DNA from 3 places in the Streptomyces sp. NBC_01471 genome. Region 2 is predicted to be linked to each of the others. Evidence: riboswitches for the same ligand, from Rfam matches in the RefSeq annotation. Region 2 holds a riboswitch; each other region holds the start of a gene.
What was found. A riboswitch is a leader RNA that binds a small molecule or an ion and turns the genes downstream of it on or off. The one in region 2 is predicted to bind cobalamin.
Positions count from the first base shown of each region.

Region 1: another riboswitch for cobalamin. It lies ahead of OG285_RS02445 (ABC transporter substrate-binding protein); the one in region 2 lies ahead of OG285_RS03660 (CbtB-domain containing protein).
Region 3: another riboswitch for cobalamin. It lies ahead of cobN (cobaltochelatase subunit CobN); the one in region 2 lies ahead of OG285_RS03660 (CbtB-domain containing protein).

Region 1 is NZ_CP109450.1:571,901-574,159, reverse strand. Features, by position in the region: gene OG285_RS02450 (trans-aconitate 2-methyltransferase) at 1-415, shown strand, start outside; cobalamin riboswitch at 694-880, shown strand; gene OG285_RS02445 (ABC transporter substrate-binding protein) at 915-2,259, shown strand, end outside.
Region 2 is NZ_CP109450.1:841,263-843,521, forward strand. Features, by position in the region: gene OG285_RS03650 (hypothetical protein) at 1-47, shown strand, start outside; partial or broken gene OG285_RS03655 (histidine phosphatase family protein) at 256-518, opposite strand; adenosylcobalamin (AdoCbl) riboswitch at 733-877, shown strand; gene OG285_RS03660 (CbtB-domain containing protein) at 881-1,105, shown strand; gene OG285_RS03665 (CbtA family protein) at 1,132-1,899, shown strand; gene OG285_RS03670 (alkaline phosphatase family protein) at 2,258-2,259, shown strand, end outside.
Region 3 is NZ_CP109450.1:7,797,651-7,799,909, reverse strand. Features, by position in the region: gene cobN (cobaltochelatase subunit CobN) at 1-1,171, opposite strand, end outside; cobalamin riboswitch at 1,208-1,358, opposite strand; gene cobG (precorrin-3B synthase) at 1,466-2,259, shown strand, end outside.

The DNA.
Region 1 (2,259 bases), 270 kb from region 2:
CGCGCTGCACTGGCTGGACACCGAGCCGCTGCGCGCCCTCTACCGCCAACTGACGGGAGTGCTCAGGGAAGGAGGTGTCTTCCTCAACGCCGACCACATGGTGGACGAGTCCGCGCCGATCCTCAACGCCGCGGCCCGTGCCCACGCCGAGGCGCGCAAGGAACGTGAACAGGCCGCCGGGGCGCAGGACTGGGCCGCCTGGTGGAGCGCGGTCGCCGAGGACCCGGCGCTCTCGGAACCCGTACGACGGCGGTTCGTCCTGCTGGGCGACCCCCGGGTGCCGCTCGACGCCCCTCGCCCGGCGCGGCCCACCACCACCGACTGGCATACGCGGACCCTGCGGGAGGCCGGTTTCCGGGAGGCACGCCCGATCTGGTGTTCACCCAGTGACGCGGTGGTCGCCGCACTGCGGTGACCTGACCTTCCTGTGCGTCGAGCGAGCCGAAGCCGCATGACCGGCCCGCTCTGGCCGGTCATGCGGCTCTGGCGCATCGTGGTTGCGCGAGGTGGTCAGCTCCGGGACTTGGCCTGCGGTGCAGCCTCCGCGTCGACCAAGGGAAGTCGCCGCAACCCACCGGCCCCCTGGCGCGCGCCGTGAACAAGACGTTCCTCCGCACCTTGCGCGTCAGCGCTGCCGGGACCAGCTGATCGCACTCCCCGGAGCCGGGAGCAGAGCCGGGTCCGGCTCCGCTCGTCCCGTGCGCCACAATGGGTGCACGAGGCGACGGGGATCAGGAAGCCGGTGCGAGTCCGGCGCGGTCCCGCCACTGTGACCGGGAAGCGGTCCTCCTGCATGTCACTGTCCGCGGCTGCGGATGGGAAGGCGGAGGCGAGCGATGATCCGGGAGCCAGGAGACTGACCCGTCGCCGGTCCGACAGCAGGGGCGAGGACACCCCGGAGAGGATCGACTGTGATGACGCATGCCCGGACGGAGCCGGTACACCGGCCGGAACTCGGCAACCGGCCAGGCCCCGGCAGGCGGAGCGTGCTGGCCGCCGGGGGCGCCCTGGCACTTGCCGCGTCCTCCGGCCTGCTCACCGGCTGCGGCGCGGACGGGAAGGACGGGGGAGGCGGCGACCGGTTCCGCGCCGCGTTCACGGCCGGCGGCTCGCAGGAGACCCTCGACCCCCACATCGCCCCGAACTTCGTCGACCAGGCCCGCGCCAAGGCCCTGTACGACACGCTCGGCACGTACGCGGACGACATGTCCGTCCGCAAGCGTCTCGCGGAGTCCTGGGAGAGCGACGCCTCCGGAACCCGCTGGCGAATACGTCTGCGCAAGGCGGACTTCCACGACGGGAAACCGGTGACCGCGAAGGACGTTCTCTACAGTTACCGCCGTGCCGCGGACCCCGCCACCGGCTCCCCCTCGCAGGTACTGCTGTCAGCGATCGACTTCGACGCCACCAGGGCCGAGGGCGCGCGATCCGTCCTCTTCGTGTTGAAGGCGCCGAACTTCGAGTTCCCCACTGTCTTCGCCGGCCCCGGTACCGAGATCATCCCCGACGGTACGAGGGACTTCCGCAAGCCCGTCGGCTCCGGGCCCTTCACCTTTGTGTCCTTCACGCCCGGTGGCACCGCCCGCTACCGGCGCTGGGCCGACCACTGGGACGGCGCCCCGCACATCGCCGAGCTGGAGATCGTCCCCGCGAACGAGGAGTCGGCGCGGCTCAACGCGCTGCTGTCCGGACAGGTCCACTACGCCTCCGACATGGCCGGCGCCTCCGTGGACCGGCTGAAGAAGGAGGGCTCGACGCGACTGCTCACCGCGGAACGGGCCACCGCCCAGCAGCTGCTGCTGCGCACCGGCCGGAAGCCGTTCGACGACCCGCGGCTGGTGCGGGCCGTGCAGCTCGGGCTCGACCGCGAGGCGCTGGTCCGGGTCGCGCTGGCCGGGCACGGTGAGGCGGGGAACGACCTCTTCGGCATGGGCCTGCGCGGCTACCCGCAAGGTCTCAGGCCCCGCGAACGGGACGTCGGCGAGGCGCGGAGCCTGGTGAAGGCGGCCGGCGCGGAGGGGCTGCACATCACCGTGGAGACCAGCTCCGTCGACGCCACGTGGGAGACAGCCGCGGACCTGATGGCGCGGCAGCTGCGCGAGGTGGGGCTGAAGCTGACCGCCAACACCCGTGCGGCCAGCACGTATTTCAGCGAGATCAGGACGCAGGGCGTCGCCGCCTTCAACACCACCTCCACGCTGCCCGTGTCCGACTTCCTCCAGCAAAGGGTCCGCGGTGGAGCGGCCCGCAACCAGACGC
Region 2 (2,259 bases):
TGTCACGACCAGCGAAGATTCCCGCAGAGCGGGCCCGCGGGCTGTGATGCTCGGCGCACTGCCCGCGGTACGCCCGGGTCCAGCTCCTCCGGTGCAGTCCGGCCCGGTCCGGTCCGGTGCTGTGCCGGTCCGGTGCTGTGCCAGTCCGGTGCTGTCCGGTCCGACGCTGTCCAGCCCGGTCGGCCAGTCCGGTGCTGTCCAGTCCGGTCGCGTGCCTCCCAGCGGAGCGCACCGGCTGCGGGCGCGCATCCCGGGTCACGGTTCCAGCGGCCGTCCGATGCGCAGGTTCCACCGTCCGGCCCTGCCGCTCAGCTCGGTCAGCGTCACGGTGCCGCGTCCAGCCGCCAGAGCACCTCGCCGGGGAGGGCCGGCACCTGCGGTACGGCGGCCCGCACCACGGCGGGACCGGCCACTGCCAGCCCCCGGCCGCCCCCGCCGGCCGGCCCTTCCAGCCAGGTGCCCGTCCGCTCGCGGAGCGCGTGCAGGGACTCACCACCGTGCGGCGCCGCGGCGGGATCCGCGGCCCCTCGCCGTCGAAGCGCGCTTCGCGCAGTGCGGCGCTGTGGGCAGGTGAGATCAACATCACGCGTACCGTCATCGCTGTCCCCGTCGCGGTGTCCGTCCGCTCGGCAGGGCAAGCGGATCACGTGAGTTGGGGGCGGCGGGCACGGGGTGTGACGGGCCGTCCGGCCGACCGGCACCGTAGCGGAGCCGGCCCGGCAAGCGGTACGGTCCACATGAACATGACGAGGGTGTGATGGAAGTCCGGTGGGAATCCGGCACGGTCGCGCCACTGTGAACCCGTTCTGCGGGAAGTCAGACCCAGCACCTTCGTCTCAGGCACCACGATCGGGACGCGTGTTCCCCAGGAGGTTCTGCCATGGCAAACTCCCTTGCCCCCACCCCGAGCGCCCCCGCCACTCCGGCGATCGCTCCTCTCTCCCTCAAGGCCATCGCCCCCTGGGCGGTCTTCTTCGGGATCCTCATGCTCATCCTGCTGTACTTCGTCGGCGCCGAACAGGGCGCCACCTCGCTCGTCTCCGGGACGGATGTGCACGAGTGGGTCCATGACGGGCGTCACCTTCTCGGCTTCCCCTGCCACTGACCGCTGACGTCCAGGGGACCTCTCTCATGAACTCCATATCCATACGCGCCCTGCTCGTCCGCGGCATGCTGGCCGGCCTCGCCGCCGGTGTGCTGGCGCTGGTCGTCGCCTATCTGCTCGGTGAGCCGCGGGTGGACTCGGCCATCGCCTTCGAGGACGCGCACAGCCACGAGCACGAGATGGAGGTGGTCAGCCGCTCCCTCCAGTCGACAGCCGGCCTGGCCACCGGTGTGCTCGTCTTCGGCGTCGCGGTCGGCGGCATCGCCGCCCTCGCGTTCTGCTTCGCACTCGGCCGTACCGGCAGGTTCGGCCCCCGGGCGACAGCCGTGCTGGTGTCGGCCGGCGCCCTGATCGCCGTGTACGTCGTGCCGTTCCTCAAGTACCCGGCCAACCCGCCGTCCGTCGGCGACCCCGGCACCATCGGCAAACGCACCACGCTGTACTTCCTGATGATGGTCCTCAGCGTGCTGCTCGCCGTCGCCGCCGTGATCCTCGGCAAGCGGCTCGCGCCCCGGCTGGGCAACTGGAACGCCACTGTGTCGGCGGGCGCCGCTTTCCTCGTGGTGGTCGGACTCGCCTATGAGTTCCTGCCCGCCATCAACGAGGTGCCCAAGGACTTCCCGGCCACTCTGCTCTGGCAGTTCCGGCTCTCGGCACTCGCCATCCAGCTCACCCTGTGGACCGGGTTCGGCATGATCTTCGGCCACCTCGCCGAGCGTCATCTCCTGCCGCGGACAGCTCCGGCACACGACGCGGACGGCACGACGGCGCGGACGACGGCCCCCGTCAGCTGACCAACTGCGCGTGCGCCACCGGCTGTGGGCGCACCCACAGCTGTGCGTGCGTCAACTGCCGTGGCGGGCACCACCGGCAGCGCGTGCACCACGAGCTGCCGACCGGCACCGGCCTCCCCCACTGGCACGCTGATGCACTGACGGCTTCGCCTCCGTATCCCGGAGACCACGGATCCCGCCCGGACCACATCCGGGCGGGATCCGTCCGTGTGCGAACACAAGGTTCTGGCTTGGCCAACCCCTTGCCACTCATTGTCCACGTGTTCACCGTTTCACCCCTCTGCTCCTCACCGGCTGCCCGCAAGAGTTTCCGGAGGGCCCTGAAAGGGGCCCGTCCGAGCTTGAGAAGGGGATGTTCAT
Region 3 (2,259 bases), 7.0 Mb from region 2:
GCGCGCGGATCAGTTCGTCGCCGTCACCGGAGGCGAGACCGGGGACGTCCCGCGGACCGAAGTCGTACCCCTGGTCGCGGAGCCGGCGCAGCAGGGCGACGGCGCTCGCGGGGGTGTCCAGGCCGACGGCGTTGCCGATCCTGGAGTGCTTGGTGGGGTACGCGGAGAGCACCAGGGCCAGGCGTTTGTCGGCGGGGGCTATGTGCCGCAGCCGCGCGTGGCGCACGGCGATCCCGGCGACGCGGGCGGCCCGTTCGGGGTCGACGACATAGGCGGGGAGCCCGTCCTGGTCGATCTCCTTGAAGGAGAAGGGCACCGTGATCAGCCGGCCGTCGAACTCGGGTACGGCGATCTGGCTGGCCGCGTCCAGCGGCGACACGCCCTCGTCGTTCTCCTCCCAGACGGCCCGTGAACCCGTGAGGCAGAGCGCCTGGAGGATGGGGACGTCCAGGGCGGTGAGGGCGCCCGCGTCCCAGGACTCGTCGTCGCCCCCGGCGGAGGCCTGGGCGGGCTTCGTTCCGCCGGCGGCCAGGACGGTGGTCACGATGACGTCCGCCGCGCGCAGCGTTTCGATCAGCTCCGGCTCGGGGGCGCGCAGCGAGGCGACGTAGAGCGGCAGGGCCCGGCCCCCGGTGTCCTCGACGGCCTCGCAGAGGGCGGCCACGAAGGCGGTGTTGCCGCTCATGTGGTGGGCCCGGTAGTAGAGCACCGCGACAGTCGGCCCGTCCGTGGTGCGGGCGGTGCGGTCCAGCGGGCCCCAGCTGGGCGCGGGCGCCGGGGGCTCGAAGCCGTGGCCGGTGAGGAGCACGGTGTCGGAGAGGAAACGGGCGAGCTGGTCGAGGTTGGCGGGCCCGCCGTGTGCCAAATAGGCATGGGCCTCGGCGGCGATTCCGACCGGGACGGTCGACGCCTCCATCAACTGGGCGTCGGGGGCCTGCTCGCCGGTGAGGACGACGACCGGGCGCCCGTCCGCCAGGAGCAGGTCGAGGCCCTCCTGCCAGGCGCGGATGCCGCCGAGGAGGCGTACCACGACCAGGTCGGCGCCTTCGAGGAGCGCGGGCAGGTCGGTGAGCTGGAGGCGGGCCGGGTTGGCGAAGCGGTAAGCCACCGGGCCGTCAGCGGCACGGGCGCTGAGCAGGTCGGTGTCGGACGTCGACAGGAGCAGGAGCATGCGGCGTCAGGCCTTCCTCGGGGTGTCCACGCCCCGGGCGGTGGTCAGGACGGCGGGAGTTCCTGGCTCACCCGGCTCGGAAGCCGGGCTCACAGTGGCGGGACCGCGCCGGAATCTCACCGGGCTTCCTCCCCTGTCGCCGTCTAGGCGATTGCGGGCCGAACGGCCCGTCGCCAAGCATAGTAACGACCTTGACGGGCGACCGGCAGTGGGCCACCGGGTCCGCCCGCGGCGCACCCGGTCCTTACGAGCCGTCGCATCGGTGCAGGACATGGGCCTTGCGGACTGGTCGGTATGCTCGCCGCCATGCCCCTCTCCTCCGCACCTCCGCCTCCACGGGAGCCGGCCGCCCGCCGTGACCGCGGTGACGCGTGTCCGGGCAGCCTGCGCCTGCACACGGCGGCCGACGGCGCGCTGGCGCGGGTCAGGATCCCGGCGGGCGTACTGACGGTTTCGCAGGCCGGGACGCTGCTGGACGTGGCGCGGCGGCTGGGCGACGGGGCGCTGCATCTGACGTCGCGCGGCAATGTGCAGCTGCGCGGGCTGGCCCCGGACCGGGGCCAGGAGCTCGCCGAGGTGTTCGCGGGCGCCGGGCTGCTGCCCTCGGTACGCCATGAGCGGGCCCGCAATGTCGTGGCCTCCCCGCTGTCCGGCCTCGACGGGCGGGGAGCGGCCGATGTCCAGCGCTGGGCGCGGGAGTTGGACGCACTACTCTGTGGCTGCGAGGCGGCCGCGGAGCTGTCGGGCAGGTTCCTGTTCGCGCTCGACGACGGCCGCGGTGACGTGGCCGGGCTCGGCGCGGATGTGACGTTGATCGCTTCTTCGGGCGCCGGTGCGCTGCTGTGCGCCGGCGATGCGCGGGAGACGCTGGCGGTGCCGGCCGAACACGCGGCCCGCTGTGCGCTGCTGGCGGCCGAGACCTTCCTGAGCACAGCCCGTGCCGCCGGAACCGGCGCCTGGCGCGTGGCGGAACTGCCCGGCGGACCGGCGGCGTTCGTCCGCGCGGTCGCGGAGCGGCTGGCAGCCGCCGGCATCCCGGCCGCTGCCCGGGACCGGGCGGAACGGCTGACGTCCGGAGCCGGGCCCGC